DNA from 2 places in the Bacillus sp. z26 genome. Region 2 is predicted to be linked to the other one. Evidence: predicted binding sites of a transcription regulator. Region 2 holds the regulator's gene; the other holds the start of a gene.
The links. Region 2 encodes NrdR, which represses ribonucleotide reductase genes. Its sites were predicted from a motif close to AACACNATATATNGTGTT; they were not measured.
Positions count from the first base shown of each region.

Region 1: AC4G3K_RS02975 (vitamin B12-dependent ribonucleotide reductase) is a predicted target of NrdR. The motif match lies at 2,609-2,626, and genes of this name have one in related genera.

Region 1 is NZ_JBZFQM010000001.1:640,386-646,745, reverse strand. It holds gene AC4G3K_RS02995 (DUF4023 domain-containing protein) at 95-220, opposite strand; gene AC4G3K_RS02990 (NAD(P)H-binding protein) at 337-1,014, shown strand; gene AC4G3K_RS02985 (DUF1836 domain-containing protein) at 1,097-1,699, shown strand; gene AC4G3K_RS02980 (rhodanese-like domain-containing protein) at 1,750-2,133, opposite strand; gene AC4G3K_RS02975 (vitamin B12-dependent ribonucleotide reductase) at 2,735-5,290, shown strand; gene splB (spore photoproduct lyase) at 5,389-6,360, shown strand, end outside.
Region 2 is NZ_JBZFQM010000001.1:953,004-959,363, reverse strand. It holds gene polA (DNA polymerase I) at 1-200, shown strand, start outside; gene mutM (DNA-formamidopyrimidine glycosylase) at 220-1,050, shown strand; gene ytaF (sporulation membrane protein YtaF) at 1,120-1,758, shown strand; gene coaE (dephospho-CoA kinase) at 1,775-2,371, shown strand; gene AC4G3K_RS04495 (glyceraldehyde-3-phosphate dehydrogenase) at 2,609-3,637, shown strand; gene speD (adenosylmethionine decarboxylase) at 3,968-4,348, shown strand; gene nrdR (transcriptional regulator NrdR) at 4,503-4,961, shown strand; gene AC4G3K_RS04480 (replication initiation and membrane attachment family protein) at 5,035-6,360, shown strand, end outside.

The sequences.
Region 1 (6,360 bases), 310 kb from region 2:
TTAAAAAAATCTCTGACTAAATAAAACGGGATAGAAATAACGACGCTCTAGTAAAAGCCATGAGAAAAACAACTCATGGCTTCAGTTCATGGACTTAATGCTGTTTATTTGGAAGCTTCTTGCTTGGACGTCCATAACCTTGCTTAGCTTGATTCTTTTCTGCTTTTTGTTGTTTTTCATGCAGATGTTCTACATATTCATGGGTTGTTTCTTCTTTCATATATATCCTCCTCTTTTATAGTTCTATCGTTATTTTCTCAACCTTAATGGAATTCATGCATGCCAAAATAGATTATACTAGTGGAAATGGAAATAAGGGTTATGGAGGAATGTAAAATGGCTGATAAAGTAGGTTTAGTAATCGGAGCAACTGGATTAGTAGGGAAGGAGCTAGTTACTACGCTTTTAAATTCTCCTGAATATACAAAGGTGATCGTGTGGGTAAGGACAAGTATGGGAATCCAACATTCAAAGCTAACGGAGAGTTTTCCAGACTTTGAACAGTTAGATCATGAGCCTATACCAGACGGAGTTGGCTGTATCTTTTGTTGCTTGGGAACAACCATAAAGAAAGCGAAGACAAAAGAGGCATTTAGGAAAGTTGATTATATATACCCGTTAAAGCTTGCGGAGAATGCGAAACAGCATCAGGTTCGTCAATTCCTGATTGTTTCTGCCATGGGAGCAGATGATTCATCCCATATACTTTACAGCAAAACAAAAGGACAATTGGAGACTGCACTAAAACAGCTTCACTTAAACAGTCTAACCATTTTTAGGCCATCCCTTTTATTGGGAAAAAGACAGGAATTTAGGCTGGGGGAGGAAATGGCGGCCTTCGCAAGCAAAGCATTTCCGCTTTTATTTAAAGGGCCTCTCAAGAAATATAAGCCTATAAAAGGAAAAACAGTAGCAGAAGCAATGTATATGTACGCGATTCAAGAAAAAGAAGGGATAACTATCGTTGATTCCCATGAAATGGAAGAAATTGTAAAGGGCTCCCATAAGTTTTAAAATGGCTAAAAACTCACTTTCCTTACAGATTTTGATTAGGTGAGGTATAATAGAATAACTATTAGTAAACAGAGGTTACAAAATGAAAAATAATGAAGAACTTATCAATCAACTGGGATTGCAAGATAAAATAACATTAGAGGACATACCAAACATTGATTTATATATGGATCAAGTGATTCAATTATTTGAGAGTAAATTCAAAATGTCTAAGCGAAATGATGATGAGAAAGTTTTAACGAAAACGATGATAAATAATTATGCTAAGGGTAAAGTGTTTTTCCCTATTAAAAATAAAAAATATTCCAAGCGGCATTTAATAGTAATCAGCTTAATTTATCAATTGAAAGGGACTTTGTCTATAAGTGACATCAAAACGGTTCTTGGACCTCTGAACACTAAGATTGTAGAAGAAGACTTACAGCTTGATGAGTTGTATTCCAGCTTTCTGCGATTGACTGATCACAATGCTTATAAATTTAAAGAAGACATACTGAAGAGTATTGCTGAGGCAAAAGAAGAAGGTGTCCATTTAGGCGGCAATCTGGTTGAGTCCGACGCTGATGTTGAGTATTTTGAAAAATTTCTAATGATTGCTTCGCTTTCTCATATGAGCCAGCTGTACAAAAAGGCAGCAGAGAATTTGGTGGATGAATTTATTGAAGGTAATAAAAAGAAGTCATAAATACCCCAAGTAATAAAGAGCCAATGCACACCTGCATTGGCTCTTAGGTTTTATTTGGTTTTAATTTTACCCTTCCATTGTTTAAAGCCGCCATCGAGTTGATAAAGTTCACGGTAGCCCTTTTTATACAGCATTTGAGCAGCTCGTGTGCTTCTCATGCCACTTTGGCAATACAAATAGACCGGCTTGTCTTTACGAAGTTCCTTCATTCGCATTTTCAATTGTGTAGAAGGTATATTGCGGGCTCCCAGAATGTGTCCGCCTTCAAATTCTTTTTGCTCACGAACATCTATTAACTGTGCTTTTCGATAGCCAGCTTTAAATTCCTCTTGGGACAATGTCGTAACCATTTTTTTACTGGAAAACCAACTGTATACAGAATATCCGATGATTAATACAGCCAGAACAATTAAAACGATTAATGATGTTGGCAAAAAAATCCCCACTTTCTCTTTCAATTCACTTTTCTATTATACAGTTCGTATATTTTTCTGGCAAAATTTTTTTCTGGTAAAAGATAACGGAAAAGTAAATGATCATTTTATTTTGTATCATGGAAGACATCTGAAACGCTCTTGGGCTGAGAGCAGGTCAGGGGTAGTGGAATGACGTTACATTGTCATGCTTCCTTTAGCTAGGGAGAGATTGTCCATTTACAAAGGGGACTTAAATATTTTAATGTCCTCTTTGGATAAAAAAATTTTAATGTCGAAAATATAAAAACGCTGTTATATGAGGCGTAATTAACCTTTATAATATGCAAGCTGAGATTTTGTTTAATTATGTTCAAAAATAGGTAAAAAGAAGATTTTATCGTATGTTTTCTTTGATTTTTATAAGATCTTATTGATTGACATTTTAAAAATAAAATGCTCAAACACCATATGTGGTATGTTTTATAAAATTAGAAACACTATATGTTGAATTAAAATGTTGCCTATGATAACGTAGAGATATTCATTCAAGAACTTAACAAGAACGTAATAAGAACGCTAGAAATACTAGATTAAATTATTGGTTGAAGGAGAGATCGAATTGTCAATAGTTACAAATCGCAAGTTGTCTATAAATGTCGAAAGATTAAATAAAGATATAGCCCAATTTCCACAAGTTTTTCCAATTACTCCAGACATGAATAAGACGTATAAGGGTGTTTCAAGGCTTGTGATGATAGATCGTTATTCCTTCAAAGACACTGAAAAGATTACACTTACTGATGGAGATTTTGTTGTACTAACGATTAAAGAAGACCCTAAATTTCCTGCACGTGGACTTGGATACATCCAACATATTGATTGGGAAGCGAAGAAAGCTCACGTTCTGATCGAAGAAGAATTTCGCTCCTCTTTAGATAAGCATGATGAAATTAAAACTGGCTTAATTTGTAAATCTCTGGACGTAATAGAGAAGCCGCTTGAAATTTATTATGAGCAAATTGCTAAACGTAATGCACGCGGGTTGGCGCAAGTTGAGAAAACAGAAGAAAAACGCAAGGAATGGTTTGATAAATTCTATAATGAACTGGTTCAAACAAATTTCATTCCGGCAGGCCGGGTTCTTTATGGTGCTGGCTCTGAAACAGAAGTAACCTACTTTAACTGCTATGTTATGCCATTTATTAATGATAGCCGAGAAGGGATTTCTGAGCATCGTAAACAAGTGATGGAAATCATGAGTCGCGGAGGCGGTGTTGGAACAAATGGATCTACTCTGCGTCCTAGAAATACGCTGGCACGCGGTGTAAATGGCAAATCCTCCGGTGCAGTTTCGTGGCTGGATGATATCGCGAAATTAACTCACTTGGTAGAACAAGGCGGATCCCGTCGTGGAGCTCAAATGATTATGCTGTCTGATTGGCATCCGGACATCGTTGAATTTATTATTTCGAAAATGCAAAATCCAAAAATTTTGCGTTTCTTAATGCAGGTCAGCGAGGATGAAGAAATCCGTAAGCATGCATCTGATAAATTGAAGTTTACACCATTAACGAAGCAAGAAGAAGCCATGTACCAAGGCATTTTAAATTATAAAACCATCCAGGGATACGGTGGTTTCAATGAGGCAATAATCAAGGAAGCAGAAGAAAAACTTGCAGCTGGCGGAATAGACAACGTTCATAATCCCGACTTTTTAACAGGTGCGAATATTTCAGTGTGTTTAACAAAAGAATTTATGGAAGCCGTTGAAAATGATACGGAATATGAACTTCGTTTCCCGGATGTTGAATCTTATAATAAAGAAGCAATGAAAGACTATAACGAAAAATGGGCAGATTGCGGCGATGTGCGCGAATGGGAAAGACTCGGGTATGCTGTTCGTGTATATCGTAAAATTAAAGCGCGTGAGTTATGGAATTTAATCAATATATGTGCGACTTATTCTGCTGAGCCGGGCATTTTCTTTATCGATAATGCAAATGATATGACAAATGCCAAAGCATACGGACAAAAAGTGGTTGCAACCAACCCATGTGGAGAACAGCCGTTAGCACCATATTCTGTATGTAACTTAGCTGCTGTTAATCTGGCTGAAATGACAGATAAAAATCGCAAACAAGTGGATATGGAGAAACTGAAACAAACGGTTAAAGTCGGCGTGCGCATGCAGGATAATGTAATTAATGCGACTCCATACTTCCTTGAGGACAATAAAAAGCAGGCATTGGGAGAAAGACGTGTAGGTCTTGGCGTAATGGGTCTTCATGATATGCTTATTTATTGTGAAAAAGAATATGGATCTGACGAAGGAAATAAGCTGGTAGATTCTGTATTTGAAGCAATAGCGACAGCTGCATATGAGGAATCCATTGAGATTGCGAAAGAAAAGGGCAGCTTCCCATTCTTAATTGGCAGCTCTGAAGAAGAAACAAAAGAATTACGCACTCGATTTATTCATACTGGTTATATGAAGAAAATGCCTGAACATATTCGTGATGGTATTATGAAATATGGTATCCGCAACTCTCACTTATTAACCGTTGCTCCTACTGGTAGTACCGGTACAATGGTTGGCGTTTCTACAGGACTGGAGCCATACTTCTCATTCACTTATTTCAGAAGCGGACGTCTTGGTAAATTTATCGAAGTGAAAGCAGATATCGTAGAAGAATATCTACATCGCAATCCTGATGCAGACAGCGAGAATCTACCGTCATGGTTTATTTCTGCGATGGATTTAACACCTGAGAAACATGCTGATGTACAATGCATCATCCAACGCTGGATTGATAGTTCTATCAGTAAGACAGTAAATGCTCCTAAAGGATATACTGTTGAGCAGGTAGAAAGAGTCTATGAACGTCTCTATAAAGGTGGAGCCAAAGGCGGTACGGTATATGTCGATGGAAGCCGTGATACGCAAGTGTTAACATTGAAAGGTGCTGAATCTGATACGGATCATTCAGCACAGCCACATCATACGAAGCAGCATGTTGTACTTGTTGATACAATCGATGCCCTGGAATCAACAAGCGTAACAATTGGAAGTGAAGTAGGAAATACATGTCCGGTTTGCCGTCAAGGGAAAGTGGAGGAGCTCGGCGGATGCAACACTTGTACAAGCTGCGGCGCTCAGCTTAAATGCGGTTTATAATATAATTTTATAGAAAATTATAGGAAAAAGGATGGCAATGATTGACGCCATCCTTTTTTGTATTTCTGTACATACTATCTTTAAAGTAGGTGAAAAAAATGAAACCATTTATTCCTCAATTAGTTTATTTTGAACCCAAAGCCCTGGAGTATCCTTTGGGAAAGGCACTATATGAAAAATTTCAGAGCCTGCCTGTTGAGATTAGGCAAACGACTTCCCATAATCAGATTCGAGATCTACCGGGTGATAATGAGTTGCAAAAATATCGAGTCGCCAAATCTACAATGGTGGTTGGAATCCGAAAAACATTAAAGTTTGATACGTCAAAGCCATCTGCTGAGTATGCAATTCCCCTTGCTACAGGATGTATGGGGCACTGTCATTACTGTTATTTACAAACGACTCTCGGCAGTAAGCCTTATATTAGAGTCTATGTGAATCTTGAAGAAATATTTGACCAGGCGAGTAAATATATGGAACAAAGAGCGCCTGAAATCACCCGGTTTGAAGCAGCATGTACATCTGATATTGTAGGGATTGACCATCTCACACATTCCTTAAAAGAAACAATTAATTTCATTGGCAGTACAGAATACGGAAGATTACGTTTTGTGACGAAATTTCATCATGTCGACCATTTACTTGATGCCAGGCATAATGGAAAAACAAGTTTTCGGTTTTCCATCAACTCGCGTTATGTGATAAAGAATTTTGAACCTGGAACTTCCTCATTTGATGAGCGTCTGGAGGCTGCGCGAAAAGTCGCAGCTGCCGGGTACCAGCTTGGGTTTATTGTGGCTCCGATTTATATGCATGAAGGCTGGGAAGACGGATATTACGAATTATTTGAACGATTAAAGCATTCATTGGGTGCAGAGTTGTCAATGATGAATATCAGTTTTGAACTCATCCAACATCGCTTTACGAAACCGGCAAAAAAAGTCATACAGGCTAGATATCCTAAGACTAAGCTTGAAATGGATGAAACAAAGCGGAAATATAAGTGGGGAAAATATGGCATAGGAAAATATATATATCCTGATGATGAAGCAAATGCTTTAAAAACCCAC
Region 2 (6,360 bases):
TGAATGCCAGATTAAAGAAAGAGAATTTACAAACGCGAATGCTTCTTCAGGTGCACGATGAACTGATCTTTGAAGCACCGCCAGAGGAATTGGATATCTTAAAGAAAATTGTTCCGGAAGAAATGGAAAATGCGATAGAATTATCAGTTCCATTAAAAGTGGATTATTCATTTGGGAACACCTGGTATGATGCTAAATAGAGTAAAGGGGTGAAAAGGGATGCCTGAATTACCAGAGGTCGAAACAATCAGGAGAACCCTCGAAGTATTGGTTCTTGGAAAAACAATCGATGATGTAGATATACGATGGGGGAAAATTATAAAAGAACCGGATGACACTGAACTGTTTCGGATGCTGCTAAAGGGACAGACCATTCATGCGATTGGGAGGCGCGGCAAATTCCTGATCTTTCATTTAGATGATCACAGCCTTGTTTCCCATTTACGGATGGAAGGCAAATATGGACTCTATGAGGAGACGGAACCAGCCGATAAGCATACACACGTGATCTTCAAATTTACGGATCATACTGAATTAAGATACAGAGATGTCCGTAAGTTTGGTACGATGCATTTGCATTCGAAAGGGACAGAATTAGATGTACTCCCTCTTTCAAAAGTGGGTCCAGAACCTTTTTCGGATGAATTTACACCTGAGTATTTAAGTCGAGCACTTAGTAAGACCAATCGTTTTATCAAAGCGGTTTTATTGGATCAGAGAGTGGTTGCGGGCCTTGGTAATATTTATGTGGATGAAGCGCTGTTTCATTCAGGTATCCATCCTGAGCGGGCAGCGTCAACTTTAACAGAAGAGGAGATAAGTAAACTATATACTTCAATAAAAGAAACTCTTGCGACCGCTATCGAAAAAGGAGGAAGCACAGTACGTTCCTATGTGAATTCCCAGGGTCAGATGGGTATGTTTCAACTGGAGTTGTTTGCTTATTCAAGAAAAGGGCTGCCATGTAAAATTTGTGGAACAACCATGGAAAGAATTATTGTTGGAGGCAGGGGGACAGTCTACTGCCCAAAATGTCAGCCATTATCCTAGACGGATATGAACATAATATGGGCTCCTTTCATATAGTAGGGTATTGATTATGGAAGGGAGCCCCTATGCATGGAGCACATAGCTTCAATTTTGTTATTGGCCTTGGCGGTTAGTCTCGATAGTTGCGGGGTTGGAATGACCTATGGAATGCGAAAAGTAAGTATACCGTTTCGCTCGATCATCATCATTGCCGGATGCTCGGCATTAAGCTTGGCATTTGGCATGTTAATGGGTTCATTAAGTGAGCATTTTATGGCGCATTCCTGGACTGGAAAGCTTGGAGGCATAATCTTACTTGTACTGGGTATTTGGACGCTTTCAAGTTACTTTAAAAGGAATGAAAGCAATTGTCCATATGTGGATGAAAGAACCTTGTTTCAACTGGAGATAAAGTCTATCGGGCTGGTTATTCATATACTTAAAAAGCCGTTAAGTGCTGATTTTGATCATTCAGGAACTATTACCGGATTAGAAGCTTTCTTTCTTGGTTTAGCACTATCACTGGATGGATTTGGAGCTGGAATAGGCGCTGGCATTCTGCATTACCCTTTGTTTATCCAAGCAATCCTCTGTTTTGGTATGAGTGCTTTATTAATGACATTGGGCATTAAGGCAGGGAAGTATCTACAGGATTCATTTATGGCGAAAGTCTTTTCTTTTATTCCGGGATTCGTACTTATTTTTCTGGGTTTAACCAAAATAATTTAACAGGGAATGGAATGATATGGGGAAAATAATCGGAGTTACAGGAGGAATTGCCAGCGGGAAGAGCAGTGTTAGCAGATGGCTTATTTCTAAAGGCTATCCTGTTATTGATGCAGATATTGCAGCAAGAAAAGTCGTTGAGCCGGGTATGCCGGCATTAGAGGAAATCATAAACGCATTCGGGCAGGACATTTGCCTATCCGATGGTACATTAGACAGGAAAAGATTAGGTTCCATTGTTTTTTCAGATTCCGAAAAACGTCAAATATTAAATCATATCGTTCATCCTGCAGTAAGAAAATGGATGATTGAAGAAACCGAAAAAGCACTTCAGCAGGGGGCAGATTTGGTTTTCATGGACATACCATTGTTATATGAAAGTAATTTGACATATATGGTAGAGGGCGTCATTCTTGTGTATGTAAAGCCGGAAGTTCAATTGAAAAGATTAATGGAGCGGGATCATTTTACTGAGGGTGATGCACTCGCAAGAATAAAGGCACAGATGCCCATTAATGATAAGAAAGAATTGGCCGATTATATTATAGATAATAACGGGCCATTTTTCGAAACTGAAGAGCAACTCAATGTGCTGATAGAACAATTACGTGTATAAATAATAAGGCTATCTGAAGGGAATGAGGTGACCCCCAAAGAGTTAGATTTTTTGACTCTAACTTTTGGGGTGCACTTCAGAAATTTCTTTTAGGTAGCCTTTTTATATTATTTTCATAAAATGGACTTATTAATTTGGATAATAATGGGTGTTTTGCTATGCGGTATTTTCTTCAATGTGTTATACTATTTACATAATTTTCATAAAAAGTATAACTTATATATAGGAGGAAATTAAATGAATGCAAGAGTTGCTATCAATGGGTTTGGTCGGATCGGCAGAATGGTTTTCCGAAAGGCAATATTGGATGAGCATCTTGACATAGTAGCCATTAATGCCAGCTATCCGCCTGAAACATTGGCGCATTTAATAAAGTACGATACAAATCATGGTCCGTTTAATGGTGAAATATGTGCTATGGATGACCATTTATTAATAAATGGGAAGAAAGTTCTTTTGCTTAATAATCGTAACCCAGAATTTCTGCCGTGGAAAAACCTTGGGATTGATATTGTAATAGAAGCCACCGGAAAATTTAACCATCGAGATAAAGCAGCTCTTCATTTAAATGCTGGTGCAAAACGTGTCGTTTTAACAGCTCCTGGCACTAATGAGGACATTACAATTGTGATGGGTGTGAATGAAGATGATTTAGATATTAACAAACATCTTGTGATTTCCAATGCATCCTGTACAACCAATTGCCTTGCTCCTGTTGCCAAAGTGTTGGACGAACAATTTGGAATTGACAATGGACTGATGACTACCATTCACTCATATACAAATGATCAAAACAATATTGATAATCCACATAAAGATTTACGCAGAGCCCGGGCATGTGCACAAAGTATCATTCCTACTACAACGGGTGCAGCCAAAGCCATGGCACTTGTTCTTCCACAGTTGAAAGGGAAACTGCATGGTATTTCATTAAGAATACCTACGCCAAACGTCTCTTTAGTTGATTTAGTAGTAGACCTTAAAAGAGAAGTTACCGTAAATGAAATCAATCAAGCATTTAAAACTGCTGCTGAAGGATCTATGGCTGGTATTATTGAGTACTGCAAAGAACCGCTTGTTTCTGTAGATTTTAATACCAATCCGCATTCTGCAATAGTAGATGCTCTTTCCACCATGGTTATTGGTGCAAATAAAGTGAAGGTGCTAGCCTGGTATGATAATGAATGGGGTTATTCATGCCGAGTTGTAGAATTAGTGAATCACGTGGCTCGTCTTCTACAGGAGAACGAGGTAAAAGTAAGTTAAATACTAAAAACATTTCCAGTTACGGTCTGAGCGTCCTTAGAAAATAAAGGGCGCCACAGGCTGTTTTTTATTCGGACAAATGGATACAATTAATAATAGCTGTGACATCTAGCGTAAGGTTATTTTTGTGGTAATTATTAACTAATATTGAAGAGTATGATTGCAAATGAAATATAAACCATATATACTAAATCTCGTAAACTTCACCACCCTGGCAGTACTACTTAAAGGGTTAGGACCTCTCAGGACTAACTTTCCCCCGTGGTAGTAATGGCCAGAAACGAAAGTAATTAAAATTCGTTTAAAAAATGCTAAAGGGGGAATTAGAACATGGAAACAATAGGTCGTCATGTCATTTCTGAATTATGGGGCTGCGATTTATCTAAATTGAATGATGTTAATCAAATTGAACAAATATTTGTAGATGCGGCTCTAAGATCTGGAGCTGAAGTTAGAGAAGTGACCTTTCATAAGTTTGCACCTCAGGGTGTGAGTGGAGTAGTCATTATATCTGAATCACATTTAACCATACATAGTTTTCCGGAACATGGTTATGCAAGTATCGATGTATATACATGTGGGGATTTAGATCCAAAGACAGCTGTCGATTATATTGCGGAGTCCTTAAAAGCGCAGACACGGGAACATATTGAAATTCCTCGCGGCATGGGTCCTGTTGCTGTCAGTCCTGTTCTAGCTAAAGCTTTATAATAAATGAGTATAAAAGAGATGTTTACTGCATCTCTTTTTTTTATGGGTGGTTAGCCATTTCCAGGATAAAAAATCGCATTTTATACAAACAGACTTGTCCTAATCGATATGTTTTAATAAGATAGAACTATAGAAAAGGACGGTGCAAATCTATATGATATGTCCAACTTGCCAACATAATGGGACAAGAGTGCTGGATTCCCGCCCTGCGGATGAAGGACGTTCGATACGAAGAAGAAGAGAATGTGAATCCTGTGGCTTTCGCTTTACAACATTTGAAAAAGTAGAAGAAATACCATTGATTGTTGTAAAAAAAGATGGAGCACGGGAAGAATATAGCAAAGAAAAAATACTGAGAGGCCTGATTCGGGCTTGTGAAAAACGACATGTTGCCCTGAAAGAATTGGAAGAGATCACGACAGATGTTGAAAAAGAAATAAGAAATCAAGGGCATTCCGAAATAAAAAGTGACTTAATAGGTGAAATGGTTATGGATAGGCTGGCTGAGTTGGATGAAGTTGCCTATGTACGTTTTGCTTCTGTATATCGTCAATTCAAAGATATAAATGTATTCATTGATGAGTTGAAAGAACTAATTAAAAAAGAGGATTAAGTAGAGCTGAAGACAGTTTCTTTAGCTCTTTTTTCAACTATAAAACCCCGAGGTTACGAAAGGTTTGTAGACAATGCAATTTTCATGGATGTATGTAAATCCTAACGACAGATATGTCGTATTATATAAGGAAAAGTTATCGGAAATGGATCACAAATCCATTCAGTATTTATATCAGCCGTTAGTGGGAGGATTGGCTGTTTCTTTGTATTTGACCTTATTAAATGAAGTCAATACAGGTAACATGTACTCCAAACAAACGACACATCGTTGGTTAATGGATGTACTGGGCTTGCCTTTGGATGAGATTTTTCAATTTCGTAAAAGGCTTGAAGGAATAGGATTATTAAAGACATATAAAAAAGTAACTCCTGAAGGGAATGTTTTTATATATGAAATCCTTTGTCCTTTAAGTCCGGAAAAGTTTTTTCATGATGATCTTCTGCCTATTTACTTAAAGCAAAAACTCGAATCCAGACATTATGAACGACTGCTCTCCATGTTTGCTGATAAACGCATTCCAACTGATTATGAGGAAATTACTCAATCATTCAATGACGTATTTGCATCAGAATTTCGCAATCCAAAAGAAATGATCAATCCGGAGACAGATGAAGAAACTCAATTCTTTTCAAAAGAACCACGGGGGTATAACCATAATTTAATTGAACAATTCGATTTCGAATTATTATTTGCCACCCTTAAAAACAGTTTTATATCGAGAAAAGCATTTACCCCAAATGTAATTGAAGCTATTGCGATGCTGTCATACCTATATAAAATTAGCGTAGTTGATATGAGCAAATTGATTTTGAGATGTCAAAATGAACATAGTGAAATAGACATAGAAGAGCTTAGAAACTGTGCAAGGGAATTTTTCCATATTAATCATGGTGAAGAAATGCCGACATTGATTGAACGGAAACAGCCTGAGTATGAGCGTACCATTGTAGAGCCAAAAACACCGGAGGAACATTTGTTGTATACCTTTGAAACAACATCTCCATTAGAGTTTTTAGTCAGCCTGTCACAAGGGGCAATGCCTTCAGACAATGATCTGGCATTAGTAGAAAAAGTTATGGTTAATCAAAAGCTTCCACCGGGTGTGGTCAATGTCCTTCTGCACTATGTCATGTTAAAATCAGATATGAAATTGCAGTCAAACTATGTGGAGACAATTGCTTCGCACTGGGCCAGGAAAAATATAACGACTGTGCGTGAAGCGTATGAAACTGCTTTGAGTGAACATAAGAAATATCAAACCTGGGCTCAGGATAAGAAAACGAAGGCGAATAAATCAACACGCCGTACAACGAATAATTCCAGGAAGGAAATCATTCCTGAATGGATGGACGAGACGAAGAAGAAAGAACCGGTTGCTCAGTCCAGTGAAATTGCT